Regions from separate parts of the Bacillus sp. V33-4 genome, predicted to be linked through region 1. Evidence: a T-box and tRNA genes for the amino acid it is inferred to sense, from the RefSeq annotation. Region 1 holds a T-box; the other holds one or more tRNA genes.
What was found. The T-box of region 1 lies ahead of ileS (isoleucine--tRNA ligase). A T-box ahead of a tRNA ligase gene usually reads a tRNA of that ligase, here a tRNA-Ile.

Region 1 (14,914 bases):
AATATCACAGGCGCAAGTGTCGAGGCTCGAAAAAGCGGCTATCAAACAAATGAATAAAAATATTCAACATTAAAAGCTGCCTGCGGGCGGCTTTTCTCATTCTTTCCGCCGTTGCCGTCCCCTGATCTTCTAAAAAGTCGGGCCAGCTCATATATTGATTACAGAAAGTATCGTGGGAGAGTGAGAAAAGATGATAAAAATCTCAGAATTTCAAATAAAAGATGTGGTCAACATAACAGATGGAAAAAGGCTTGGAAATATCGGCGACATTGAAATTAATTTGGAAACGGGCAAAATTGAAGCAGTAATCGTGAGCGGAGCAGGAAAAGTTCTGGGCTTGTTTGGGCGCGATGAGGATATTGTCATAGCGTGGAAAAACATGCTGAAAATTGGCGAGGATGTAATTCTCGTTCGCTATAAGGATACAAGTGAGATAAAATTTAGAGAGGAAGACGAGTAAACTGCTTTTTTTGCTGTGCCCGCTTTTCCTTCTATGGTAAACTATAGAAAAACAGAAGAGGTTTTGTCATGGAGCCATTCACACTTGTTGAGCAAGAATATTTTTTGATCAAAGACTGGGATGAAAAGTTTCCCGGGCTAACCGCAGGATTTACGACAAAAAATACAAGCGGACATAATCAGTCTCAGTTTGGATTGAATTTCGGATTCCATGTCAATGACCATCATGATGCGGTCTGCCAGAGCCGTGAAACACTGTCTGAATTGATCGATTTTCCGTTGGATTATTGGGTCGGTGCAGAGCAAACCCACGAGGTTCACATAAAAAAAGTGTCTAAGGATGACAGGGGCAAAGGGTCAAATTCGTATGATAACGCCTTTAAACAAACGGACGGCTTTTTCACAACAGATGAAGGGATTTTGCTTACACTATGTTTTGCAGATTGTGTTCCCCTTTATTTTATCTCAGCTGATGGCCGGGCTGTCGGTATTGCCCACGCCGGCTGGAAAGGAACCGTAAACGGCATCGCTGAGGAAATGATCCGCGTTTTTGAAAAAGAAGGTATCACGCGCGATAACGTTTCGGTGGTGATTGGACCGTCAATTTGCGAAAATTGTTATATCGTAGATGAGCCCGTTATTAAAATGGTGCAAAACAGACTAGATGATGTCGGGAAAAAAACATATAATACAATAAAAGAGGGCCAATATTCGCTAAATCTTCGCGAGCTGAATAAGCTAATTTTGTTAAACTGCGGATTAAGCGAGGAACAAATCAGGATGACCAGTTTTTGTACCAGCTGTCATCACAGCCAGTTCTTTTCCCACCGCAGAGACCGGGGAAAAACAGGGCGAATGATGAGCTTTATCGGCTGGAAGGAGGCTTTACAGAAATAAATGAGAGTTTCAGCAAAGCTTGACAAAATAAACGGACACATTTTGCAGGCATGCCAGAAAGTAAACCGCAGCCCGGAAGACATCAAAATTATTGCAGTGACTAAATATGTTTCAACTGAAAGGGCCGCCGAGGCAGTTGCGGCAGGTATCAACAATCTCGGTGAAAATCGTGAAGAAGGGCTGCTTGCCAAATGGGAAGTGCTGAAAGATAAACCAGATTGGCATTTTATCGGCACACTGCAATCGAGAAAGGTTAAAAATATCATCGATAAAGTGGCTTACATCCATTCATTGGACAGGCTCTCTCTTGCGCAGGAAATCAATAAAAGAGCTGAAAAAACAATTTTTTGCTTTGTCCAAGTGAACGTTTCCGGGGAACAGTCCAAGCATGGAATCGCGGCTGAACATGCAATCGACTTTATCAAGGAACTGGCACAATTTTCGCATATTGAGGTTACCGGCCTGATGACAATGGCTCCAAACACGGAGGATGAAACCGTTATTCGAAATTGTTTTCGGCGCTTAAAAGAGCTGCAAATAACGATTCAGCGTTTAGAAATGCCCCATGCCCCGTGCAGGGAGCTGTCAATGGGAATGTCAAATGACTATACAATCGCTGTAGAAGAAGGGGCAACGATGGTTCGAATCGGGTCTGCCTTAGTTGGTGAAGAAGACGAACAAGTGCAGGAGGTGCAGAGAAGATGAGCATAAAATCCAAAATAAAAACATTTTTCTTTCTTGAAGATGATTATGACTACAAAGAGGAAGATCTTGCTGAAGAAGAGCTGGAGCCTGTTAAACAGCAAAGGCAGCAGTCCCAGCATTCGCAAAAACAAAATGTCGTCAGCTTGCAAAGCGTACAAAAATCGTCCAAAGTGATATTAGTTGAGCCACGCGTTTATGCGGAGGCACAGGATATTGCCGATCATTTAAAGAACAGGCGGGCCGTTGTCGTCAATCTGCAAAGGATTGATCATGACCAGGCAAAGCGAATTGTTGATTTCTTAAGCGGCACCGTTTATGCTATTGGCGGAGACATCCAGCGTATCGGCATGAATATTTTTCTATGCACACCGGACAATGTTGAAGTGTCCGGTAATATTTCTGAATTCATGCAAGAGCATGATCTTCAAGACTCGAGGTGGTAAAATTTAATGAATACAGTTTTATTGTTTCTACAATCTCTGATTCAAATTTATTCATGGGCATTAATAGTTTACATACTAATGTCCTGGTTTCCAAATGCGCGTGAATCGGCAATCGGGCAATTTCTGGCAAGAATATGCGAGCCGTATTTGGAGCCATTCCGGCGCTTTATTCCGCCACTGGGAATGATTGATATCTCCCCGATTGTGGCGATCCTTGTCTTGCGCCTGGCGACGGGCGGGCTTAACCAAATATTTCATTGGATAGCTTAATTTCTGCTGAAAAAGTTGGAACTGGCCCTTTGTAACCGTATTAGAGGAGTTTTGATTTATGTCGATTTACCAGCATTTCCGTCCGGAAGAGCGGGATTTTATTGATCTTGTTCATCAATGGAAAGACTATGTTGAAAGTACTTACTCAGCAAAACTGACCGATTTTCTGGATCCGCGCGAACAGCAAATTGTCACGACAATTCTTGGTCGGCATGCAGAGTTGCAATTCGGGTTGTTTGGCGGTTCAGAAACAACGGAGAGACAGCGAGCGATTTTTTATCCTGAGTATATGTCAGTTGAACAGGAAGATTTTCAAATTAGCCTTTTTGAGATCGCCTATCCGGCAAAATTTGTTACAATTGAGCACCGCCAAGTTTTAGGAAGCCTGATGTCGCTCGGCTTGAAACGGGGGAAATTCGGCGATATTTTAGTTGATCAGGACCGAGTGCAGTTTTTCGCGGCAAAAGAGATAGCAGATTATGTGAGAAATCAGCTGCAGTCGGTCGGGAAGGCTGCGGTCAGGATCGAAGAGATTCCGCTCGAGCATGCATTGTCCGTTGCGGAAGCATGGTCAGAATTATCCGCAACCATTTCGTCACTTCGATTGGACACAGTTGTTGCCGGTTTATATAATCTTTCCCGCCAAAAAGCACAGCTGTTGATTCAACAGGGCATTGTCAAGGTTAATTGGAGCACGATTGAAAGTACATCGTTTGAGTGCGGTGCGGGAGACATTATTTCGATAAAGGGTTATCGGCGTTGCAAGCTTATTTCGATTGAAGGGAAAACGAAAAAGGATAAATGGAAGATCACTGCAGGAAGGCAAAAATAATTCACGCGTTTAAAAAGGATTTTATAATATCTTGTCGAATATTAGTACATACAGAACATGATTGTTAACCGGGAGGTGGCGTAATGCCGTTAACACCATTAGATATCCATAACAAGGAATTCAGCAAAGGGTTTCGGGGATACGATGAAGATGAAGTGAATGAGTTTCTTGATCAAGTAATCAAGGATTATGAGTTGATTTTACGTGAAAAGAAAGAGTTGGAAGAACGGCTTAATGACCAGAAAGAGCGGCTTGGCCATTTTAGCAATATAGAGGAAACGCTAAATAAGTCGATCGTGATCGCCCAGGAAGCAGCCGAAGAAGTAAAGCGCAATGCCCATAAGGAAGCGAAGCTTATCATTAAAGAAGCGGAGAAGAACGCGGACCGGATCGTCAATGAATCATTATCAAAAGCAAGAAAAATTGCGCTGGAAATTGAAGATTTAAAGAAGCAGTCAAAGGTGTTTAGAACCCGCTTTAAAATGTTGGTTGAAGCGCAGCTTGACCTGCTTAACAATGATGACTGGGACCATTTGCTCCAATACGAACTGGATGCGGCTGAGCTAAAAGCTTCTGAAGAAGAAGATTCACTTGCTTGACGAATAGATGACTTTTCACATATAATATTAGGATAATACTTGAATAGACAATGACTACGTTGACAGGGACAGTACAATTTTCAAGGCTTTATTTATAGCGAACCAGGGACAGTGGAAGCCTGGTAAGAGCGAAAGTTGGAAAATCACCCTCGAGTTCAAGGCTGAACACGATGTAATTAAGCTTTGACGTATCATTCACGTTACGAATGCTGAAGTGGACAGATATTTATGCTGTCTATAAGGGTGGTACCGCGGGAAAAAACCTTCTCGTCCCTTTCCGGGATGAGAAGGTTTTTTTTGTTTGGTTTTTTTGAATTTGGAAATCATGATAAGAGTTAGCGATGTGAACGGAGGAGATTGAAATGGAATACAAAGATACATTATTGATGCCAAAAACCGAATTTCCAATGCGCGGAAATTTGCCCAACCGCGAACCGGAAATCCAGGAACACTGGCAGGAAGTGGATATATATAAACAGGTCCAGGAGCGCACTAAAGGCCGTCCAATGTTTGTTCTGCATGATGGCCCTCCGTATGCAAACGGTGATATTCATATGGGCCATGCCCTAAATAAAGTATTAAAAGATTTTATCGTCCGCTATAAATCGATGAGCGGCTACAATGCCCCATATGTTCCGGGCTGGGATACACATGGTTTGCCGATTGAGCAGGCATTGACAAACAAAGGAGTTAAACGGAAGGAAATGACGGTAGCAGAATTTCGCAAGCTTTGTGCGGAATATGCTTATCAGCAAATTGACAGCCAGCGTACCCAGTTCAAACGCCTTGGCGTACGCGGAGACTGGGAAAATCCGTATATTACCTTGGAGCCCGAGTATGAGGCACAGCAAATTAGAGTTTTTGGCGAAATGGCGAAAAAGGGCTATATTTACAAAGGCTTAAAGCCTGTTTACTGGTCTCCGTCAAGCGAATCCGCTCTTGCCGAAGCAGAAATTGAGTATCAGGATAAACGCTCACCATCGATTTTTGTCGGCTTTAAAGTAAAGGATGGCAAGGGTGTATTGGATACTGACACAGAAATCCTGATTTGGACAACAACGCCATGGACGATTCCTGCAAACCTTGGAATTTCTGTTCATCCGGATCTCACTTATGTGGTCGTTAAGGCTAATGGGAAAAAATATGTCGTTGCCGAAGCACTGCTTGAATCCGTGACAAATGAGGTTGGTTGGGAGACTGCTGAGGTTGTTAAAAAAGTAACAGGCAGCGAGCTTGAATACGTTCTTGCCAAGCATCCTATCTATGACCGCGATTCCCTTGTTATGCTGGGTGAGCATGTTACAACGGATGCTGGAACAGGTTGTGTGCACACTGCTCCCGGACATGGTGAAGACGACTTTTACGTCGGTCAGAAGTACGGTCTTGGCGTCTTAAATCCAGTCGATGATAAAGGTGTTATGACTGACGAGGCACCTGGATTTGAAGGCTTATTTTACGACACAGCCAATAAGCCGATTACAGAAAAGCTTGAAGAAGCCGGAGCGCTTGTTAAGCTTTCGTTTATTAACCACTCCTATCCGCATGATTGGAGAACGAAAAAGCCGGTTATCTTTAGAGCAACCGCGCAATGGTTTGCATCGATTAAAGATTTCCGTGAAGACCTTTTAGATGCTGTGGAAGAAACAAAATGGGTACCGGCATGGGGAGAAACCCGTCTTCATAATATGGTCCGCGATCGGGGCGATTGGTGTATTTCCCGCCAGCGTGTCTGGGGTGTTCCAATTCCGGTATTCTATGCCGAAAATGGTGATCCGGTTATTACGGATGAAACAATTGACCATGTGTCCGCCCTTTTCCGCAAACACGGTTCAAATATTTGGTTTGAGAAAGAAGCGAATGAGCTTTTACCTGAAGGGTTCAGCCATCCAGGCAGCCCGAACGGCATTTTTACAAAAGAAACCGATATTATGGACGTCTGGTTTGATTCCGGTTCTTCTCATCAAGCAGTTTTAGAGGAGCGTGAAGACTTACAACGGCCTGCCGATCTGTATTTGGAAGGCTCTGACCAATACCGCGGCTGGTTCAATTCTTCTCTGTCCACAGCTGTTGCAGTGACCGGAAAAGCTCCGTATAAAGGAGTTTTAAGCCACGGCTTCACTCTTGATGGTGAAGGTAAGAAAATGAGCAAATCGCTTGGGAATGTAATCGTCCCTGCAAAGGTGATGAACCAGCTTGGCGCTGACATTCTCCGTCTCTGGGTCGCATCGGTTGATTATCAATCAGATGTCCGTGTCTCCGATCCGATTTTGAAGCAGGTTGCTGAAGTTTACCGGAAAATACGCAACACTTTCCGTTTCTTATTGGGAAATCTTGCTGATTTCAATCCTGCTGCAGATGCTGTTCCGTTCGAGAATTTGCGCGAAGTGGACCAGTTTATGTTGGTAAAACTGAACAAACTGATTAAAAATGTTCATGATGCATATGAAAATTTTGAATTTGCCGGAATCTATCACGCCGTAAATAATTTTTGTACGCTCGACCTAAGCGCGTTTTACCTTGATTTTGCAAAAGATGTTCTCTATATTGAAGCGAAGGACAATGCTGAACGCCGTGCTATTCAAACCGTTTTATATGAAAGCTTAACTGCATTAGTGAAGCTTGTTGCTCCGATTCTTTCTCATACTGCCGATGAAGTCTGGGCTCATATACCGGCGGTTGACGAAAAAAGCGTCCAGCTTACAGATATGCCTCAATATCGAGAATTGCCAAACGCAAAAGAGCTTGAAGAAAAGTGGACAGCTTTCATGAAGCTTCGAAACGATGTGTTGAAGGCTCTGGAAGAAGCGCGCAATGAGAAGGTAATTGGTAAATCGTTAACAGCGAAGGTAACCTTGTTTGTTCGTAATAGGACAGAGGCGCTCCTCGATTCGATCGACGAAAACCTTGAGCAGCTATTCATCGTTTCCAGCTTTGAAGTAGCAGGCTCGTACGAAGAGGCACCAGAACATGCGTTAAAGCTTGAAAATGCAGCAATCGTTGTCTCCAAAGCTGAAGGCGAGACTTGCGAACGATGCTGGGTTGTTACACCGGAGGTTGGCCAGGTTCCAGAGCATCCTACACTCTGCCCGCGCTGTGCTGCGGTTGTCGAAGAACATTACAATCATTTAAGCTAATATAGATCTAAAAACCTTTCGGGCTGATGCTCGGGAGGTTTTTTTTGATTCAAAGCTCCGGATTTATGATCGAAATCTGATGAGAAAAGATCTTCCGCCATCGCCCTCCTATTTGTTGTACTGTCTGTAAAATGTTTGCATGGTTTTAAAAGATAAGAACGGAAAAACTAAGTTAACAAAAGGATGAACGGAGGCAATGGTATGGATGCAGTCACGCAAGACCTCATTTCCGAACTCCGTAAAACAAGACAGGAATTACAACACAAACTCAATGGCGGTCAAAGTTCAGTTTATTATTATATCCAGGCGGAATTGCATGATGTAGATTCGGCATTAAAAAAGTTGCAGGCAGGAGATTATGGCAAATGCGAAGTCTCGGGGGAGCTGCTTCCGGCCGGCCTTTTAGCGATGATTCCAACGCTTAAATCGATCGATGATATTAGCAAGCTTGACCAATATTACCGTAAATCTCTCCATTGATGAATAATTGTTGTTTTTAAGAAAATTATGCTAAAATGCAAAGGTGATGTAAAAGCGGGCTTGGCTAGGTCCAGCGCCCGGTAAAACGCTCAAATCTGCGCACCGTTCAATCCCTTCGAGGACGGGAAAAGATGAAGCCTGATAGTGAGTAAATGCTTGGAGGTTGCCTTTGTGTTTTATTATTTAATCGCTATATTTGTGATCGTTGTTGATCAGTGGACAAAATGGCTCGTCGTCAAAACAATGGAGCTTGGCGAAAGTATTGAAATTATTGAAAACTTCTTGTATATTACTTCCCATCGTAATAGGGGTGCTGCTTGGGGGATTCTCGAGGGTCAAATGGGCTTCTTTTATATTATTACAATTATCGTCATCGTTGGTATCGTTTATTATATCCAGAAAGCTGCCAAAGGTAAGCGGCTGCTTGGTGTTTCACTTGGATTAATGCTCGGCGGCGCAATCGGGAATTTTATTGACCGAGTCTGGCGGAAAGAAGTCGTCGATTTCGTTGATACATATATATTTGGGTATGATTTTCCGATCTTTAACATTGCTGATTCTTCGCTTGTAATCGGAGTCGGTTTGTTAATGCTGCAGATGCTGCTGGAAGAACGAAACATAAAGAAGGAGAAAGCTAATGGAGAAAATGGAACACACCATTCTTGAAGAACAGGCACATGACAGGATCGACAAGGTTCTTTCTTCATTAAACGAGGAATGGTCGCGGACGCAAGTTCAACAGTGGATTAAAGAAGGCCACGTTTTAGTGAACGGCCAAAAAATAAAAACGAACTACAAATGCAACATAAATGACGAAATTGAGGTGACCATTCCTGAACCGGAAGAGCTGGACGTCATTCCTGAAGAAATGGACCTGGGCATATTTTATGAGGACCGGGATGTGCTCGTCGTCTATAAACCGAAAGGAATGGTCGTCCATCCAGCCCCGGGACATATGAACGGCACACTTGTGAATGGATTGATGGCACATTGCCGGGATTTGTCGGGAATCAACGGCGTGCTCCGCCCCGGGATTGTCCATCGCATTGACAAAGACACATCGGGATTGTTAATGGTCGCTAAAAATGATTTGGCACACGAAAGCCTGGTAAACCAGCTTGTCAACAAAACAGTAACCCGCAAATATAAAGCGATTGTCCACGGAATCATTTCCCATGATCATGGTACGATTGATGCCCCGATAGCACGGGATCCGAAAGACAGGCAGAGCATGACAGTTGTCGATAACGGGAAGCATGCTGTCACCCATTTTCAGGTGTTGGAACGGTTCACTGACTTCTCCTATGTGGAATGCCAACTGGAGACAGGACGGACACATCAGATTCGTGTCCACATGAAATATATCGGCTTTCCGTTGGCAGGCGATCCTAAATACGGTCCAAGAAAAACACTCGATATTGGCGGGCAGGCTCTACATGCTGGAGTGTTAGGCTTCTCACATCCAAGAACAGGGGAATACTTGGAGTTTGAAGCCCCACTTCCGCCAGATTTTCAGCAGCTATTGGATAAACTTCGAAATAACGGTTGACAAAAACCTACATGTATTTTAAGATTGCTTTAGTTGAATAGTCCTTTAAAAACAGTCCAGAGAGGCTGAGAAGGAACGGATATGCAAAGGTGCTGCCCATGCACTTTTGTGATGAATCAAATTCGTGTACCCTCTTGCCTTTCAGGTAAGAGGGTTTTCTTATGTTGTCGACTATGTAAATTTCACGGAAGGCGTGATACGATGCCGCAAAAAGCAATCGTCCTTGATGAACAAGCAATTCGCAGGGCGCTGACAAGGATAGCCCATGAAATTATCGAAAAGAATAAAGGGATTTCCGACTGCATTTTAATCGGAATTAAAACAAGGGGCATATATATTGCAAAAAGGCTTGCTGAGAGAATTGAACAAATTGAAGGAATGGCAATAGCCGTTGGCGAGCTTGATATTACTTTATACAGAGATGATCTGACAAAGAAAACGGCCGATCTGGAACCACTGGTCAAAGGCTCCCATATTCCCGTTGATATTACAAATAAAAAAGTAATTCTCGTTGATGACGTTCTTTATACGGGAAGAACAGTCAGAGCAGCCATGGATGCGCTAATCGATATCGGGCGGCCGGCTGCTGTCCAGCTAGCAGTCCTCGTTGACAGAGGGCACAGGGAACTCCCGATTCGGGCCGACTATGTTGGAAAAAATATCCCGACGGCGAGCTCCGAAAAAATTGTTGTTGAATTAAAGGAAGTTGATCAGGAAGATCAAGTCAGCATTTTTGAAAAATAAATACCCTTTTAACGGCAGTCCCGAGAGGCTGACAAAGGGGGAATCGGCTAAGGAGCTTGCTTAGGCGTTTTCGTACCCTCTTTGTGCCCCGGACATAAAGAGGGTTTTTCATTACAAAGTAAAAGGAGACATAAATATGACCAGACCGATGTTAGGTATTAAAGATGTTCCCACGCCGGGACAATGGCTGACCTTAAGCTTACAGCATTTATTCGCCATGTTTGGCGCGACGATTTTAGTTCCATATTTAGTCGGGCTAAGCCCGGCGATCGCCCTTATCTCAAGCGGAATCGGCACACTTGCCTTTTTGATGATTACACAGTGGAAGGTTCCCGCCTATCTGGGTTCATCTTTTGCCTTCATAGCTCCTGTCATTGCAGCTAAAGCGGGCGGCGGCCCGGGCGCAGCGATGATCGGAAGCTTTATTGCCGGACTCGTGTATGGAGTCGTTGCTCTTGTTATTAAAAAAGCCGGCTACAGATGGATCATGAATTTACTTCCGCCAATCGTAACCGGGCCGGTTATCATCGTAATCGGTCTTGGGCTTGCCGGAACAGCCGTTAGTATGGCGATGAATAACCCGAATAGTCCTGACGCAGAATACAGCCTGCTCCACTTCTCAGCAGCATTGGTGACACTGGCTGCAACGATTATTTTTTCGATATATTTAAAAGGAATGCTGAGCCTTGTGCCGATATTGGCAGGGATTGTTATTGGATACACCTATTCACTGCTGATCGGAATCGTGAATTTTACAGCGGTTAAACAAGCAAGTTGGCTGGAAAATCCGGAATTCTTAATTCCATTTGCTGATTATCAGGTCACAGTCTCATGGGAGCTTGTCCTCTTGATGGTGCCGGTTGCAGTTGTGACGCTGTCCGAGCATATTGGCCATCAGCTTGTTTTAAGTAAAGTGGTGGGTAAGGATTATATAAAAGATCCCGGCCTGCACCGTTCTATTTTGGGTGACGGGATGGCAACGATGATCTCCGCTTTAATTGGCGGTCCTCCGAAAACAACTTATGGGGAGAATATTGGCGTGCTTGCGATCACGAGAGTCTACAGCGTATATGTAATCGCGGGAGCTGCCATAATTGCGACTGTATTTGGATTTATCGGTAAAGTAACAGCTTTAATCAGCACGATCCCGACCCCGGTTATGGGCGGAGTTTCGATTCTCCTGTTCGGAATCATCGCTTCTTCCGGTTTGCGGATGCTTGTCGACAACAAGGTTGATTTTGGAGACAAGCGCAACCTTGTAATCGCCTCTGTCATCCTGGTGATCGGAATCGGCGGCGCTTTCATCCGCATTTCAGACCAATTCCAGATTCAGGGCATGGCGCTGGCCGCCATTGCCGGTCTAGTGCTCAATATCGTCCTGCCAGGCCGTGAGCAAGTGAAGGATGACCTGTTTGGATTTGATGAAGATGAAGAACACGAAACTGCATAGTATCACCTTTTAAAAAAGTCCGAGAGGCTTGCAAGGGTGTTAGATGACCGGCCTATGGGAAAAATCCCTGTATATGACCGGTTCATTCACAACGTTTCTTACACCCTGGCTTATAAAGTCAGGGTGTTTTTTTGAAGAATAATTTTAAGAAAAAGGGGAGCTTCGTGATGAAACATTTGCTCACTACGACTGAACTTGAACTAAGTGAAATCAACGAGATTCTTTCTGAAGCACAGCGGTTTTCCGCGGGGATGGTCTGGAAGCCAGGCAAGCAGACTTTTGTTGCAAATCTTTTTTTCGAAGCAAGTACACGGACAAAATCAAGCTTCGAAGTGGCAGAACGGAAGCTTGGCTTGGAAGTCATTCCTTTCGAAGTAGGTGCTTCCAGTGTTTCGAAGGGGGAAACCTTATATGATACTGTTCGCACCCTTGAAGCGATTGGTGTAAATACCGTGGTGATCCGCCATCAACAGGAACGGTATTTTGACCAGCTTTGCAGCCGAACAGGCTTGGCGATTATTAATGGCGGAGACGGCTGCGGCCACCACCCAACCCAATCACTGCTTGACCTGCTGACGATCCAGCAAGAGTTTGTTCACTTTATCGGGTTGAAGGTGGCCATTATCGGCGACCTGCGTCATAGCCGGGTCGCCCGCTCAAATGCAAATGTCCTTTCAAGACTTGGTGCAGAAGTTGTTTTTTCCGGGCCCGAAGAGTGGTTCGATAACAGCCTGCTTGAAGCGGGCCGCTACGAGAATATCGACTCAGCGATTGAAACAGCTGATGTTGTGATGCTGCTGCGCATACAGCACGAGCGCCATGCCGAAAAAGGAGTTCAATCACCGGAAAGCTACCATTCTGCATATGGATTAACAGAAGCAAGGGAAAGAAGGATGAAGCGCGGCAGCATCATCATGCACCCCGCTCCGGTAAACCGAAACGTTGAGATTGCTGATAGCTTAGTAGAATGCGAACGCTCGAGAATTTTTAAACAAATGGAGAATGGCGTATTTGTACGCATGGCCGTTTTGAAGAGATCAATCGAATCATTAATGGGAGGGATACCAAATGTCAATGATTATCAAAAACGGCAATTTGCTTTCTGATAACGGGGAATTTCGCAAAGCCGACATTTATATTAAAGCCGGAAAAATTACTGAAATTGGCGAGCATATCACTGTTGAAGAAGCAGAAGTGATTGATGCCGAAGGAAAAATGATCGCTCCGGGCTTTATTGACCTTCATATCCATTTACGAGAACCGGGCGGGGAAAAGAAAGAAACGATTGAAACCGGAACAAAGGCCGCGGCAAAAGGCGGTTTTACAACGGTTGCGGCGATGCCAAATACAAGACCTGTCCCGGATTCGCAACAACAACTGGAGTGGCTGAAGAAGCGGATTGCTGAAAAAGCGGCTGTCCGCGTCCTTCCATATGCTTCGATCACAATCAGGGAGCTTGGTGAGGAACTGACCGATTTTAAGGTGTTGAAAGAAGCAGGCGCCTTTGCGTTTACAGATGACGGAGTTGGTGTTCAATCAGCCGGCATGATGCTGGCCGCCATGAAAAATGCAGCGCAAGTAAACATGGCAATTGTTGCCCATTGTGAGGAAAATACACTGATTAATAAAGGATCTGTTCACGAAGGGAATTTTTCAAAAAGACAGCGGCTGAGTGGTATTCCGTCGGTTTGTGAATCTGTCCATATTGCCCGTGATGTTCTATTGGCGGAAGCGGCCGGCTGCCACTATCATGTTTGCCACATCAGCACGAAAGAGTCGGTGCGGGTTGTCAGGGATGCAAAACGGGCCGGAATTAAAGTGACGGCGGAAGTGACCCCGCATCACTTATTGTTATGCGACGAGGATATACCCGGGCTTGATCCGAATTATAAAATGAACCCCCCATTGCGCGGCAAAGCGGACAGGGAAGCCCTGATTGCAGGGCTGCTTGATGGAACCATTGATTTCATCGCGACCGACCATGCGCCGCATATGGCAGAAGAAAAAGCGGAGGGCATGCAGCTTGCACCGTTTGGAATTGTCGGGTTGGAAACCGCTTTTCCGCTATTAAACACATATTTAGTCGAAAAAGGACTTATCACCCTGAAGCAGTTGATCGACTTTTTGACGATCAAACCGGCAGCAGCGTTCGGACTTGCTTCCGGGAAAATTGAAGTGGGAGCAGCAGCTGACATCGTCCTGATTGATTTAGAGCAAACAGAAGCGATTGATCCCGAACGGTTTTTATCAAAAGGAAAAAATACGCCATTCACAGGCTGGGAATGCAAAGGCTGGCCGGTAATGACGATCGTAAATGGACGCAAAGCATGGAGCAAAGGGAGTGTGACAGCATGAAAAAACAGCTGATTCTTGAAGACGGAACAGTATTTATCGGCGAGGGATTCGGAAGCGATGTCGACACAATTGGTGAAGTTGTTTTTAATACTGGCATGACCGGTTATCAGGAAGTCCTCTCGGACCCATCTTACTGCGGGCAACTAGTTACGCTCACATATCCATTGGTTGGCAATTATGGAATAAATAGGGATGATTTTGAATCAATCACCCCTGCGATCCACGGCTTTATCGTCAAAGAAGCTGCTGATTTCCCGTCAAACTGGAGAAGTGAAAAGACACTTGATGAATATTTTAAAATCAAAAACATTCCGGGAATTGCCGGGATTGATACACGGAAGCTGACAAGAATTATCCGCCAGCACGGTACACTAAAAGGGGCTATTTGCAGCATCGGTGAACATCCCGGGACAGTTGCCGAGAGGCTGCGCACAACGCATTTGCCCATCGACCAGGTGAAGCAAGTCTCAACGAAAACCGCCTATCCAAGCCCGGGACGAGGCAGGCGGGTCGTCTTGGTCGATTTTGGAATGAAGCATGGGATTTTAAGGGAATTGAATAAGCGGGATTGCGATGTCATTGTTGTCCCTTACAATACAAGTGCTGAAGAAATCATCAACTTAAGTCCCGATGGCGTTATGCTGTCCAATGGACCTGGAGACCCAAAGGATGTGGCGGCGGCAACTGAAATGATTAAAGGAATTTTGGGCAGGGTGCCGCTGTTTGGCATTTGTCTCGGCCACCAGCTGTTCGCCCTTGCCTGCGGGGCCGATACGGTGAAACTAAAATTTGGTCATCGCGGCTCCAACCATCCGGTCAAAGATTTAACAACCGGGAAAGTAGCTTTAACCTCGCAAAATCACGGTTACACAGTGGAAGCGGAATCGATTGAGCAAACGGAGCTCGAAATTACCCATCTCGCTTTAAACGATGGAACGATTGAAGGGCTAAAACATAAGGTTTATCCTGCCTTCACTGTTCAATATCACCCGGAGGC
Region 2 (14,914 bases), on a different contig from region 1:
ATTAGCTCAGTCGGTAGAGCATCTGACTTTTAATCAGAGGGTCGAAGGTTCGAGTCCTTCATGGCTCACCATTTTAGAAGTGTGAGAAAATGAAAATCAGAAGTCGGATTCAAAAACTTGTTTCAGAGCAATTTCTTAAAATCTGACATCTAACAAATGCGGGTGTGGCGGAACTGGCAGACGCACCAGACTTAGGATCTGGCGCCGCAAGGCGTGGGGGTTCGACTCCCTTCACCCGCACCATTTTATTGCGGAAGTAGTTCAGTGGTAGAATACAACCTTGCCAAGGTTGGGGTCGCGGGTTCGAATCCCGTCTTCCGCTCTTATTAAATTAGCCGGGGTGGCGGAACTGGCAGACGCACAGGACTTAAAATCCTGCGGTAGGTGACTACCGTACCGGTTCGATTCCGGTCCTCGGCACCAAAGTTTTTTGCGATAGCAAAATAACTTTCAATATATGCGCCCGTAGCTCAATTGGATAGAGCGTCTGACTACGGATCAGAAGGTTATGGGTTCGACTCCTGTCGGGCGCGCCATATTATATCTCGGGAAGTAGCTCAGCTTGGTAGAGCACTTGGTTTGGGACCAAGGGGTCGCAGGTTCGAATCCTGTCTTCCCGACCAGTAAAAACGCGTATGGGGCCTTAGCTCAGCTGGGAGAGCGCCTGCTTTGCACGCAGGAGGTCAGCGGTTCGATCCCGCTAGGCTCCACCATTGATTATTATTGTTTTAAATTTGGCGGTGTAGCTCAGCTGGCTAGAGCGTACGGTTCATACCCGTGAGGTCGGGGGTTCGATCCCCTCCGCCGCTACCAAATAAATAAATGATTATGGACCTTTAGCTCAGCTGGTTAGAGCAACGAGCAAAGCATCCATGAATCAAGCTGCGATTTGTACCCATCGAGCCGCTGCTTGAATGAACATACTGAGATGGGGACAGACGGTTTTTGACTACAATCTTTATTAAAATACTCAACATGGACCTTTAGCTCAGCTGGTTAGAGCAGACGGCTCATAACCGTCCGGTCGTAGGTTCGAGTCCTACAAGGTCCACCATTAATACTTATTATTCGGAGGAATACCCAAGTCTGGCTGAAGGGATCGGTCTTGAAAACCGACAGGCGGGTCATACCGCGCGGGGGTTCGAATCCCTCTTCCTCCTCCATATTTTATTTAATAATTTCTATTGTCGCGGGGTGGAGCAACGAGCGTTACTTCACAGAATAAACTGCGAGTTGTACCGATCGAGCCGCAGCTTGGTTTAGCATCCTGAGATCGGGACAGTCCTAATGCTATCAAAGTGCATAGGGAAAACTTAATAATTTCTATTGTCGCGGGGTGGAGCAACGAGCGTTACTTCACAGAATAAACTGCGAGTTGTACCGATCGAGCCACAGCTTGGTTTAGCATCCTGAGATCGGGACAGTCCTAATGCAATCAAAGTGCATAGGGAAAACTTAATAATTTCTATTGTCGCGGGGTGGAGCAACGAGCGTTACTTCACAGAATAAACTGCGAGTTGTACCGATCGAGCTGCAGCTTGGTTTAGCATCCTGAGATCGGGACAGTCCTAATGCTATCAAAGTGCATAGGGAAAACTTTATAATTTCTATTGTCGCGGGGTGGAGCAGTCCGGTAGCTCGTCGGGCTCATAACCCGAAGGTCGCAGGTTCAAATCCTGCCCCCGCAATCTGGTCCCGTGGTGTAGCGGTTAACATGCCTGCCTGTCACGCAGGAGATCGCCGGTTCGATCCCGGTCGGGACCGCCATTTTTTTTTTAATTGGCTCAGTAGCTCAGTCGGTAGAGCAGATTGCTCACATCGATGAAAAGCTTCTGCGGCAATCTGCGAGAAAGATCGTGAGATCTTTTGAGCAAAGGACTTACTGAATTAAAGTTTAGGGAATATTTGAATTATGGCTCAGTAGCTCAGTCGGTAGAGCAAAGGACTGAAAATCCTTGTGTCGGCGGTTCGATTCCGTCCTGAGCCACCTTTATTGTCTGTGGATATGTATAGAAAACTTCTATAAATATGATGCGGGTGTAGTTTAATGGTAAAACTTCAGCCTTCCAAGCTGATATCGTGGGTTCGATTCCCATCACCCGCTCCAAATGGGCCTATAGCTCAGCTGGTTAGAGCGCACGCCTGATAAGCGTGAGGTCGATGGTTCGAGTCCATTTAGGCCCACCATTCGTATAAAATTCAGCTCGGGAGAATAGCTTGGTTGTTCTTCTAGACTAGCGATAAAAAATATCTTAATAATCCGCAGTATCTTAATATTCCGCAGTAGCTCAGTGGTAGAGCATTCGGCTGTTAACCGAACGGTCGCAGGTTCGAATCCTGCCTGCGGAGCCATCTATATGGGGAAGTACTCAAGAGGCTGAAGAGGCGCCCCTGCTAAGGGTGTAGGTCGCGTAAGCGGCGCGAGGGTTCAAATCCCTCCTTCTCCGCCATAATAAACGGCCCCTTGGTCAAGCGGTTAAGACACCGCCCTTTCACGGCGGTAACACGGGTTCGAATCCCGTAGGGGTCATCTATCAAAAAAGCTGTTGACAATGTGTCAGCAGCTTTTTTGATTTGGGTTTGCCATGTAAATTGAATTCAATCCTGGTTCTAGTTGCTAACAGTAAAATGGCTTTGGCTTAATTCCCTGAATTTCCGCTTAAATGATATCGGGCCTGTCAAGCAGATTGGTTATTCCCATGTATCCTCTCATTTCTAATCCATTTGTGTTTCTATTATACAAAGCTCGGCATCAATAATGGTGCCGGGCTTTTTTACATTTGTCTGACGAAATAAGATCATGGGCTGGAGTCATCGAATGAACGAGAAGACTATAACAACGAGACTCCTGTCTGTCCTATTAAAACAACGACTAATAAAATCCTATATTACTAAACTGCTTTTTCGTAACTGCTTGCTGATAATATTGTCGAAACCCCAGTTATTTACATATTTCTATTCAAATTTTATCGAAAAACAGTGTTTATTGTCATAAAATTAAAAAAACTTTTACAAGGATATTCGAAACTCAAATCGAATAATAGATAAAAGTCATGAAATATTTTTGGAGCGGGGAGAAGGATTGTTTTGAATTCATTATTGCCTACGGATTATCAGCTGCATTTGTTTCATGAAGGTACGTTTTATGAAAGCTACCGTTTATTTGGTGCCCATCTATTTGAGGAAAATGAGAGGCAGTTTACCCGATTTTGTGTATGGGCTCCATCTGCTGCCATTGTCAGACTAGTCGGTGATTTCAACAATTGGAATGGAGAAGGGTATACCTTTCATAGAGTGAATAATGAAGGTGTTTGGATGCTGATGGTCGATAGAAATCTGGAGGGTGCCCTATATAAGTATGAAATTATCAATCATAACGGTGAACGGCTGCTAAAATCAGACCCATTCGGCTATTATTCCGAGCTTCGCCCACGAACTGCCTCAATTGTATATTCTCTTAACGGTTACCAATGGAACGACCATAATTGGCGAACTCGCAAAGAGAAAAAGCCGATCTATGCTGAGCCGGCAGCGATATACGAAGTGCATGCAGGCTCCTGGAAAAGGAAAGAGGATGGAAGTTTTCTTACTTACAGGGAGTTGGCTGAGCAACTAATTCCGTATGTCCTGGAGCATGGTTTTACGCAGATTGAGCTGTTGCCATTAGTTGAGCATCCGTTCGACGACTCATGGGGCTATCAGGGTACTGGCTATTATTCCGTTACAAGCCGTTACGGCACACCGCAAGACCTGATGTTTTTCATTGATCAGTGCCATCAAAATGGGATAGGTGTAATACTTGACTGGGTTCCCGGGCATTTTTGCAAGGATGATCATGGACTGTTTCGCTTTGATGGGAGCTATTTGTTTGAGTACCAAAATAGCCATGACCGGGAAAATCATGAATGGGGAACGGCCAATTTTGATCTCGGAAAGCCGGAAGTACAAAGTTTTTTGATCTCCAATGCATTGTTTTGGATGGAATATTTCCATGTGGACGGGTTTCGTGTTGATGCAGTGGCGAACATCATCTATTGGCCTAATTCAGATGGCTGCCATTCCAATCCATACGGGCTCGAATTTTTAAAAAAATTGAATAAGGCTATCTTTGAGCAAGACGAGAACATGTTGATGATCGCAGAGGATTCAACGGACTGGCCACAGGTGACCAGCCCTGTGCATTATGGCGGGCTGGGCTTCAATTATAAGTGGAATATGGGTTGGATGAATGACATTTTGACCTATATGGAAGCTCCCTCCTCTCAAAGAGCAAAACACCACAGCAAAGTAACATTTTCACTGTTATATGCATTTAATGAAAATTTTGTTTTGCCATTCTCCCACGATGAAGTGGTGCATGGCAAGAAATCGCTGCTGGATAAAATGCCGGGAGATTATTGGCAAAAATTTGCGCAACTGCGTCTTTTGCTTGGATTTATGTTTGCCCACCCAGGGAAAAAACTGCTGTTTATGGGCACCGAGCTTGGTCAGTTTGCAGAATGGAAGTTTAGAGAACAGCTTGATTGGCATTTGCTTGAGTATGACATGCACAAAAAATTAAATGACTATGTTAAAGAATTACTTAAGCTTTATAAGCGTTCCAAACCATTGTACGAACTCGATCACCTGGGTGAAGGTTTTGAATGGATTGACGTGGATAATGGGCAGCAGTCAATCTTTTCTTTTATGCGTAAGGGGGCAAAAGAGGGCGAGTTTTTTATCATCATTGGTAATTTTACAGAAAAAACATATCTGGATTATAAAATTGGTGTTCCTGCGGCAGGACAGTACCGCGAAATATTTAACAGTGACCAGCTCGCATTTGGCGGGGCAGGTTTTGTGAACAAGCGGGTTGTAAAAGCGGAAGAAAGCAGCTTTCACGGAAGGCCTTATTCTGTGAAATTAACGGTATCGCCATTTGGGTTAACCATATTAAGACCTGTGAAAAAGCGGAAGGAGATGAACAGCAATGGTGAAGAAAAAGTGCGTCGCAATGCTACTAGCAGGAGGAAAGGGAAGCAGGCTTAGTACATTGACGAAGAGCCTGGCGAAGCCGGCCGTTCCATTTGGCGGCAAATATAGAATCATTGATTTTACGTTGAGCAACTGCACAAATTCCGGGATTGATACTGTCGGTGTCCTCACTCAATATCAACCTCTTGTTTTAAACTCCTATATTGGCATCGGCAGTGCCTGGGACCTGGACCGAAAAGATGGAGGGGTCACAGTTTTACCCCCATATAGCGAGTCCTCTGAAGTGAAATGGTATACAGGAACAGCGAGTGCCATTTACCAAAATTTAAATTATTTAGTTCAGTACGACCCTGAATATGTACTAATCCTCTCCGGAGATCACATTTATAAAATGGATTACGAACAAATGCTGCAATACCACGTTGAAAAAGGGGCAGATGTGACCATTTCCGTCATCGAAGTTCCCTGGGCTGAAGCGAGTCGATTCGGGATTATGAATACGAGCGACGACATGAAAATAACCCAATTTGACGAAAAACCGCAAATGCCAAAAAGCAATCTTGCCTCAATGGGAATTTATATTTTCAACTGGAGCGTTTTAAAAGAGTATTTGGAAATGGATGACCGTAACCCGGAATCCTCACATGATTTTGGCAAGGATGTCATTCCACTCCTTCTTGATGAGAAAAAGAAAATGTATGCCTATCCATTTAAAGGTTACTGGAAAGATGTTGGGACAGTAAAAAGCCTCTGGGAAGCAAACATGGATATGCTGGATGAAGAATGTCAACTTAACCTGTTTGATTATTCGTGGCGAATCTACTCAATCAACCCGAACCATCCTCCACAATATATTTCAGCGGAAGCGGATATTACTGAATCGCTCGTCAACGAAGGCTGCACCATTGAAGGGGATATTAGAAAATCTGTTTTATTCCAGGGTGTTACCGTTGAAAAAGGGGCGGTTGTCAAAGAAACGGTCGTGATGCCGGATGCTGTCATCGGAAAAAACACTTATATCGAAAAAGCGATCGTTCCTTCCAATATCCGTGTTCCTGACGGCACGGTGATCCGCCCTGTCGATGAATCGGAAGAAGTGGTACTCGTGACCGATGAACTGCTGAAAGGTATTTTCTCATAATGTTATCCAGACAAACAGTAAACATTAGTCTGAAACGCTGACAAATAATAAATCGGGAGGGACAAAAGTTGAAAAAGCGACTACTGGGTGTTATTGATGCAACGACCTATCATGAAGATTTAGAAGAATTGATTATTCATCGTTCTCTTGCAGCAGTTCCGATCGCCGGGCGATATCGACTAATTGACTTTGTATTATCAAATATGGTGAATTCAGAAATTGAGAGCGTTGCGATTTTTCCAAAATTCCAATACCGCTCCTTAATGGACCATTTAGGTTCCGGGCGAAACTGGGACCTCAATCGAAAGCGGGATGGACTGTTCTTTTTTCCATCGCCAAATTTAGATGGGCCGCAGCAGGGAATTGGATCGTTTACCCACTTTGCGGCAAACCTCGATTATTTTTACCGAAGTACACAGGATTATGCCGTGATTGCGAACTGTTACACCGTGTTAAATATGGATTTCAGGCCAGTCCTTGATTGGCATCTTGCATCCGGATGTGATATTACAGAGATTCGCCAGAAGGGAAAATCGCTAGAAATGTATCTGGTGAAAAAATCCCTGTTGATTGAATTAATTGAGACAAGAGAAAATACGGGCTATACCTGCATGCGGGATGTTGTGGCCGATATTGGCCATTCATATAGGCTCTGCACCTATAATTATACCGGATTCACCTTTATGATCGACTCAATTAACACTTATTTCAATGCGAGCATGAGCATTCTTCAACCAACGATTTGGCAGCAGCTATTTTTGAAGGATCAGCCAATTTATACAAAAGTAAAAGATGAACCGCCAACCCGCTATTTAGCAGGAGCGAGAGTCAAAAATGCGATGATTGCGAACGGCTGTATCCTTGATGGGTATGTGGAAAACAGCATTATTTCAAGGGGAGTAAAGATCGGCAAAAACTCGGTGATTCGAAACAGTATCATTATGCAAAAATGCCAAATTGCCGAAAACTGTGTGCTAGATTCAGTTATTTTGGATAAGGATGTAAAGATAGAGCCGAATACTGTTATGAAGGCTTCCAGCCGCCATCCGTATGTGATTCGAAAAGGAACCGTACAGGGAGCGTTGATGAATTCGTGAAGCTACTATTTGCTGTATCGGAGTGTATGCCGTTCATTAAATCCGGCGGGTTGGCGGATGTTGCAGGATCATTGCCAAGAGAATTGAAAAAACTCGGAACGGATATCCGTGTCATCATGCCAAAATACGGGAGCCTCCCGGAAGAGTACCGGAAGCGTTTAAAAAAGATTTGTGAACTCAATGTACAGGTCGGCTGGCGCAACCAGTATTGCGGGATTGAAGAGCTTGTATTTGAAGGGGTAACCTATTATTTTGTCGACAATGAGTATTATTTTAAGCGCGATCGCCTGTACGGATATTTTGATGACGGTGAACGATTTGCTTACTTTAACCGGGCTGTGCTAGAAAGCTTGTCCTGCCTCGATTTTTATCCTGATATTCTTCATTGCCATGATTGGCATACTGGCATGATTCCTTTCCTGCTTAAAGCAAGATATGCAAAAAGGGAAGGCTATGGAATGATCAGAACTGTTTTTACGATTCATAACCTGCAATTTCAGGGCGTATATCCTAAGGAAGTTTTGCACGATTTGCTGGGTCTCGGCGATGAATATTTTAACAGTGAACAGCTTGAATTTTATGGAGATGTCAATTTTATGAAGGGGGCACTTGTTGCCGCTGATAAGATCACAACGGTCAGCCCTTCCTACTTAGAAGAAATTCAAATGCCTTATTACGGGGAAAAACTCGATGGATTGCTGAGGAGAAGAAACGCCGATTTGGTTGGTATTTTAAATGGAATTGACGATGAATTTTACAATCCAGCCAATGATCCTTTTGTAACACATCCATACAGTTATAACAATTTGGCCGGAAAAATAAAAAACAAACAAGAGCTGCAGCGTTTGTTCGGGCTCGCTGAGCAGGCTGATACGCCGCTTTTGGTGATGATCACAAGGCTTACTAAGCAAAAGGGACTCGATCTCGTCAAACGGGTGTTTGATGAGCTCATGGCTGAAAATATGCAAATGGTTGTTTTAGGGACAGGGGATGCGGAGTTTGAGGATTTTTTCAGGTGGAAGAGCCACCAGTTTTCATCACAATTTAATGCACATATCGGGTTCGATGAAGCATTGGCCCATAAAATATACGCCGGCGCAGATTTGTTTTTAATGCCGTCCCTATTTGAACCGTGCGGCCTTGGCCAGATGATCGCAATGAATTATGGAGCGGTACCGATTGTCCGGGAAACGGGAGGCTTAAATGATACAGTCCAACCCTTCAATGAGTTTTCCAATGAAGGCAATGGTTTTTCTTTCAAAAACTTTAATGCCCACGATATGCTTTACACGATCCGGAGGGCGCTCCGCTTTTATGAAGATAAAAAGATCTGGGATCAGCTTGTAAAACGGGCGATGAAAACTGACTACAGCTGGGCGCAGTCGGCATTCAAATATAATAAGCTTTATGCTGAGCTGATCTCAAGGAGTGATAGTCATGTTTTCTAACAAAGAGGAATTTAAAGCTTTGTTCCTGCAGCGCCTTGAGATGACATATGGCAAAAGTTTTAATGACAGTACGAAATGGGACCAGTTTCATACACTCGGCAGCATGATCAGGGAATACATCAGCCCGGATTGGATTCAAACGAACGAGCGCTACAGAAGCACAGGGACGAAGCAAGTATACTACCTGTCAATCGAGTTTTTACTCGGGCGGCTGCTGCGGCATAATTTGATGAATATCGGGATGGAAGAGGTAGTGAGCAACGGTTTAAAAGAACTTGGAATCGACCTGGATGAACTTGAAGAGGTCGAGGCGGACGCAGGACTTGGAAATGGCGGACTCGGCAGACTCGCAGCATGTTTCCTTGATTCGCTTGCTTCTTTAAATATGCCGGGACATGGCTGCGGCATCAGATATAAGCACGGCCTTTTTGAGCAGAAAATTGTCGATGGCTATCAAGTTGAACTGCCGGAACAATGGCTTCGGCACGGCCATGTGTGGGAAGTGCGTAAAGCAGATTTAGCCATCAATATCCCGTTTTGGGGGACTGTTGAAAGCTATACGGAAAAAGGCGGGCTTCGTTTCCGCCATGTGGATGCGGAAATGATTACTGCTGTTCCATATGATATTCCGGTCGTTGGCTATAACACAAATACGGTAAATACGCTGCGGCTTTGGAGTGCAGAGCCGTCCCCATATCCAATTAATAAGGATATTTTGAAGTACAAAAGGGAAACAGAATCCGTGTCTGAGTTTCTTTATCCTGATGATACACATGACGAAGGGAAAATCTTGCGGTTAAAGCAGCAATATTTTCTTGTCTCAGCAAGTATTCGTTCCATTATCCGTTCATATAAGCGTAATCATGCCAGCTTGCTTAAACTGCCTCAATACATAGGGCTTCATATTAATGATACACACCCTGTTTTGGCGATCCCGGAGCTGATGCGGATATTGCTCGATGAGGAGAAGCTTGGCTGGGACCAGGCTTGGGAAGTGACGACGAAAACGATTTCTTATACGAATCATACGACTCTCTCAGAGGCGCTCGAAAAATGGCCGATTCGCCTGTTCCAGCCGTTGCTGCCGAGAATTTATATGATCATCAATGAAATTAACGAGCGTTTTTGTAAAGATTTATGGCTGCGCTATCCCGGTGATTGGGAGCGGATTGAAGCTATGGCGATTATCGCACATGGAAAAGTGAAAATGGCCCACCTTGCGATCGTTGGAAGCCATAGTGTCAACGGAGTCGCAAAAATTCACACAGATATTTTGAAGCAACGGGAGATGGTCCGCTTTTTTGAAATATCGCCTGAAAAATTTAATAATAAAACAAATGGAATTAGCCACAGAAGATGGCTCCTCAAGGCAAACCCGCGTCTGGCTGCATTAATCACCGAGACGATTGGCCCGTCCTGGGTGGGAAATCCCAGCTCCCTTTCTCATCTGGGTGAGCATCTTAATGATCAGTCACTCTTGGGACAAATGAACGCTATTAAAAGGGGCAACAAGGAAAGCCTAGCCTTGAAAATCAAGGAGAAAACCGGTATAACCGTTGATCCTGCTTCAATTTTTGATGTGCAAGTGAAAAGGCTGCACGCCTATAAGCGCCAGCTGCTAAACATTCTCCATATCATGCATTTATACAAGCAAATCAAGGATGACCAAAGTTTTAATATGCACCCGAGAACGTTTATCTTTGGGGCAAAAGCTTCGCCGGGCTATTATTATGCGAAGAAGATAATTAAACTGATTCATGCTGTTGCCGACAAAGTGAATCATGATCCGAAAGTAAACGACAAGCTGAAAGTGATCTTTCTGGAAAATTATCGCGTTTCGCTTGCTGAAGAAATATTTCCGGCCACTGACATTAGTGAACAGATTTCGACCGCGAGCAAAGAAGCATCAGGCACCGGGAATATGAAATTCATGATGAATGGCGCTGTCACGCTCGGAACATTGGACGGTGCAAATATTGAAATTATGGAGAAAGCCGGCGAGGAGAATATTTTTGTGTTTGGTTTGAGTGCAAGTGAAGTTTTGAACTATTATCAAAACGGCGGCTATCATTCCCGTGAGTATTACCATCTTGATACGCGGATTCGGAATGTAGTCGACTCGCTTGGCAATGGCTTTTTTCCAGGCGTCGGAGATGAGTTCGAAACCATTTATGATTCCCTGCTTATGCAGAATGATCAGTACTTTGTATTGAGGGATTTTGCCTCTTATGCCGATATTCATAAACAGGCAGGCAAAGCGTACGAAAACGAGCAGGGCTGGCTGAAAATGAGCTTAATGAACATAGCCCATTCCGGCTATTTTTCGAGTGATCGGACGATTCGGGAATATGCGGATGATATATGGAACATCAATTCTTCTCCGGGAGCGGTAAGATAGTAAGACAAGCGCAAGCGCCTTGTTCAGCCCCGACAAGCGCTGGCCGACTAAGAAGCGCCACGTCCTGTGGCAACGTCGGCACTAGTACGTCCTGTACGTCGAAGGGCCTGACGGTGAAGTCGTTCTTTGACTTCATTGGCAGGACCGAAGCGACTCGAAGGGCTAGGCGCTGGGGCTGGACATGGAAACGCCCTACTAAGAAGTATCAAAAATTATATACTTTAACTATAGAAAATGAGGCCGGATTCCGGCCTCATTTTTTGTCTTTATGATTGTCTTCTGCATACCGATCAGACCTGTGGTATGGAATATCTCCAAACGGTGATTCCGTAAGTTCCAGTCTCGATCGCCTTAAGAGGAAGATAGTGGGTTTGGAAGCAGTGGACAACTCTAATCCAAAAAAGACTGATGATCTTTTTCGAAAAATAAAAAAGCTTCCTCGTTGAGACGGAAGCCGTTAATAACAAATTTATAAAAAATAGCTCAGGAACAACCCAATCGACAGTAAAAATCCAAAAATAGTGTTGGTTTGGGCTGTTGCTTTCATAGCAGGCATCATCTGGAGCGGCACTGTTTTGCCAATGAAACCCTTGATCGCTTCCACCGCTTTCGGGGCGCTCAACACAACAAGAGCAAGCCATGGTGATGCCTTGGCACTTACAATCAATCCAAAAACCCAGACAAACGAGATAATGAATTTTCCGGCCAATAAATAGATCGCCCGTTTTCGGCCCAGTAATATGGCCAACGTTTTCCGCCCATTTTCTTTATCGCCATCGAGATCGCGAATATTGTTGGCAAGCAGTATCGCCCCGACCAATAACGCGATTGGAATTGAGACAAGAATACTGATCGTCGAGATAAAGCCTGTCTGAATATAAAAGGAAATTAAGATAATCATGATGCCCATAAACAGGCCGGCAAAGAGTTCTCCGAATGGGGTATAGGCAATCGGGATAGGACCGCCAGTGTATAAATATCCGGCAAGCATACAAGCGAGCCCAATTAATGCAAGCCACCATGTGCTGTTCATGCAAATATAAATTCCGATCAGGAGCGCGAGCCCGTACAAACCAAGAGCCAGTGAGATAACCGTTTTCGCAGAAATACCGTGTCGGACAATCGCGCCACCAATGCCCACTGATTCTTCGTTATCCAAGCCGCGTTTATAATCATAATACTCATTGAACATATTCGTAGCAGCCTGAATAAATAAACTGGCAATGAGCATTGCTGCCAATAAACCAATATGAATGTCAGTATCCTGGAGCGCTAACGCGGTTCCAAGCAGGACCGGTACAAACGCTGCTGTTAACGTATGGGGGCGCGTTAATTGCCACCAGACTCTCCAATTTTGTGAAGATGCAACAGGTGAAGGACTTGTGTGCATATGAGATTGCATCAATCTGTCTCTCCCTTATAAAAAATGATAGTGCAAACCTACTTATTTTATCGAAAGTGTATAGATTTGTCAAAAATATATAGATGGCAACCGTGTGAACTTTTTGTTTACAATTTTTAGTTTAGGTAATCGGATAAGCACTGTCAATGACTTTTTTCGTATATTTCAGGTTGCTTTTGCCAGCTGTTAAAAAGGAAATTATATAATAAGGAAATTACTAGGAATCATCTGATCAGCATTATTGACATTGCACTGGCAGGAGGTGTATCTTAAAATAAGTTTATAACGAAGGATAACAGCTTTATTTCGCTGTTATTGGAGGGATTTTTTTGGTTACTATTCAAGATACAGAGCTTAAGGAAGGCATATCGGAAGCGATAGATAGGGCCAGAAGGTTAGCAAAGCCTGTATTGGTTAGTGAAGTTCATAAACTCGGTCATATCGACCCTCTTGATTATTTCGCTGCTGGAAGGGAGCAATATCTCGGTGAACGGTTTTTTTGGAAGGATCCTTCCGGCCAAACCTTGATTATCGGCCTCGGGATATGCAAGCAAATTCAATCCGACCAGGCGGATGATCGTGTTCTTCAGACTGAAAAAGAGTGGAAGCGCTTTATTGAAGGCTCTGTCATTTATAATCCATACCCACAACCAGGGCTGGGTCCTGTTATGTTCGGTGGATTTTCCTTTGACCCGCTAAAACAGAAAACCCTGTTATGGTCAAAGTTTTCCGATTCTCTTTTCCATATCCCAAAATATATGCTCAGTATAATAGATGGACAAAGCTACTTAACAACTAATGTGGTTTGCACACAGCATGATGATGCTTCATTGGCTGAAAAAGTGGCGGCAAATCGGCAGGAGCTTCTTTCCTCTGCCGCAAAAACTGCCCACTACGATAGCGCTAAGCTTTTGCATAAAGAGGAGATAGATCCCGGGGATTGGAAAAATACTGTCTCCAATGTTGTCGCCGATTTGCAGGAAGGTTCGTTAAAAAAGGTCGTTCTTGCAAGGGAGCTCCGCCTCTATTTTAAAGAGGCAGTTCAAGTGGAAATGGTTCTCTCACGGTTGCTCAAGGAACAAAGAGAGAGCTTTATTTTTGCCTTTGAGTCAAATGGGGATTGCTTTATTGGAGCCTCCCCGGAAAGGCTTGTGAAAAAAGCGGCAAACCAGGTTAAGTCGACTTGCCTTGCCGGCTCGATTGCGCGGGGCAAAACTCTGGAGGAAGACAAACTCCTCGGCAAAACGCTGCTAACGGATCAAAAGAATTTAATCGAGCACCAATATGTTGTCGATATGATTAAAGAAGCTATGGCAGATGCATGTGAACATGTGGACATGCCGAACGAGCCGCAACTTTTAAAAATGAGGGATATTCAGCATTTATATACGCCCGTTACCGGGAGGCTGTTCCAGAATAAAACATTGCTTTCGCTGGTGAAACGGCTCCATCCAACTCCTGCATTAGGCGGCTCGCCAAAATACGAAGCGCTTGCGAAGATTAGAGAGGTTGAGGCAATGGACCGGGGTTTTTATGCTGCTCCGCTCGGCTGGGTGGATTATCATGATAACGGTGAGTTTGCGGTATCGATTCGTTCCGGATTGATTCAGGGAGAAGAGGCATCATTGTTTGCCGGGTGCGGAATTGTCGCAGATTCAAATGCGGAAAGTGAGTACCTGGAGACGGGAATCAAATTTCGCCCAATGCTTACAGCTCTTGGAGGAAGAATGGAATGAGTCATCAAGAAAATTTAACCGCGTATATCGCTGCTTTTGTAGGGGAATTAGTGACAGCTGGGGTAAAGGATGTTGTCGTAAGCCCCGGATCCCGATCAACTCCAATGGCGCTAATGATGGCTGCCCATCCAGAACTTCGTCTTTACGTTCATGTAGACGAGCGTTCAGCGGCGTTTTTTGCGTTAGGGATGGCCAAAGCTTCGCATCGCCCAACCGCAATTCTTTGTACGTCAGGTACAGCTGCGGCTAACTATTATCCAGCAATTATTGAAGCAAACAGCTCCAGGGTGCCGTTAATCGTCCTGACCGCTGATCGCCCCCACGAATTAAGGGACGTCGGGGCACCGCAGGCAATCGACCAGATTCATTTATATGGAAGACATGTGAAATGGTTTATGGAAATGGCGATGCCTGAAGATTCGCCTGATATGCTGCGCTATGCAAGAACTGTTTGCGCACGTGCTGCTGCAACAGCGTTAAGGGCACCGGCCGGCCCGGTCCATTTGAATTTCCCGTTCCGAGAACCTCTTTTGCCTGACCTGCTGAAACAAAATTTGTTCGAGCACGAGGAGAGAACCGACAAATATGTCGGAATCCACTCTGGAGATTTAACTTTGAGTACTGAAAAATATCAGGAAATTTCGAAACATATCAATCAATTTGAAAAAGGCATTATCGTCTGTGGCCCCATTGATAATTCTGAATTGACAGAATCAAT

Region 2: it has a tRNA-Ile gene. The T-box ahead of ileS (isoleucine--tRNA ligase) is inferred to sense a tRNA for this amino acid. The anticodon was not compared.

The regions. Positions count from the first base shown of each region.
Region 1 covers NZ_PGVC01000004.1:131,174-146,087, reverse strand. The annotation lists gene sigG (RNA polymerase sporulation sigma factor SigG) at 1-73, shown strand, start outside; gene CVD23_RS02825 (YlmC/YmxH family sporulation protein) at 191-460, shown strand; gene pgeF (peptidoglycan editing factor PgeF) at 529-1,356, shown strand; gene CVD23_RS02815 (YggS family pyridoxal phosphate-dependent enzyme) at 1,357-2,061, shown strand; gene CVD23_RS02810 (cell division protein SepF) at 2,058-2,504, shown strand; gene CVD23_RS02805 (YggT family protein) at 2,511-2,774, shown strand; gene CVD23_RS02800 (YlmH family RNA-binding protein) at 2,833-3,606, shown strand; gene CVD23_RS02795 (DivIVA domain-containing protein) at 3,690-4,205, shown strand; T-box leader at 4,256-4,483, shown strand; gene ileS (isoleucine--tRNA ligase) at 4,568-7,339, shown strand; gene CVD23_RS02785 (hypothetical protein) at 7,541-7,819, shown strand; gene lspA (signal peptidase II) at 7,976-8,485, shown strand; gene CVD23_RS02775 (RluA family pseudouridine synthase) at 8,457-9,368, shown strand; gene pyrR (bifunctional pyr operon transcriptional regulator/uracil phosphoribosyltransferase PyrR) at 9,570-10,112, shown strand; gene CVD23_RS02765 (solute carrier family 23 protein) at 10,249-11,562, shown strand; gene CVD23_RS02760 (aspartate carbamoyltransferase catalytic subunit) at 11,730-12,668, shown strand; gene CVD23_RS02755 (dihydroorotase) at 12,631-13,917, shown strand; gene CVD23_RS02750 (carbamoyl phosphate synthase small subunit) at 13,914-14,914, shown strand, end outside.
Region 2 covers NZ_PGVC01000012.1:464-15,377, forward strand. The annotation lists tRNA gene CVD23_RS04695 (tRNA-Lys) at 1-71, shown strand, start outside; tRNA gene CVD23_RS04700 (tRNA-Leu) at 159-243, shown strand; tRNA gene CVD23_RS04705 (tRNA-Gly) at 251-322, shown strand; tRNA gene CVD23_RS04710 (tRNA-Leu) at 335-423, shown strand; tRNA gene CVD23_RS04715 (tRNA-Arg) at 460-536, shown strand; tRNA gene CVD23_RS04720 (tRNA-Pro) at 547-623, shown strand; tRNA gene CVD23_RS04725 (tRNA-Ala) at 638-713, shown strand; tRNA gene CVD23_RS04730 (tRNA-Met) at 737-813, shown strand; tRNA gene CVD23_RS04735 (tRNA-Ile) at 978-1,054, shown strand; tRNA gene CVD23_RS04740 (tRNA-Ser) at 1,071-1,163, shown strand; tRNA gene CVD23_RS04745 (tRNA-Met) at 1,615-1,688, shown strand; tRNA gene CVD23_RS04750 (tRNA-Asp) at 1,692-1,767, shown strand; tRNA gene CVD23_RS04755 (tRNA-Phe) at 1,915-1,987, shown strand; tRNA gene CVD23_RS04760 (tRNA-Gly) at 2,034-2,107, shown strand; tRNA gene CVD23_RS04765 (tRNA-Ile) at 2,111-2,187, shown strand; tRNA gene CVD23_RS04770 (tRNA-Asn) at 2,278-2,352, shown strand; tRNA gene CVD23_RS04775 (tRNA-Ser) at 2,360-2,450, shown strand; tRNA gene CVD23_RS04780 (tRNA-Glu) at 2,459-2,530, shown strand; gene glgB (1,4-alpha-glucan branching protein GlgB) at 3,082-5,028, shown strand; gene CVD23_RS04790 (glucose-1-phosphate adenylyltransferase) at 4,970-6,115, shown strand; gene CVD23_RS04795 (sugar phosphate nucleotidyltransferase) at 6,184-7,212, shown strand; gene glgA (glycogen synthase GlgA) at 7,209-8,660, shown strand; gene CVD23_RS04805 (glycogen/starch/alpha-glucan phosphorylase) at 8,650-11,058, shown strand; gene CVD23_RS04810 (1,4-dihydroxy-2-naphthoate polyprenyltransferase) at 11,528-12,460, opposite strand; gene CVD23_RS04815 (isochorismate synthase) at 12,790-14,196, shown strand; gene menD (2-succinyl-5-enolpyruvyl-6-hydroxy-3-cyclohexene-1-carboxylic-acid synthase) at 14,193-14,914, shown strand, end outside.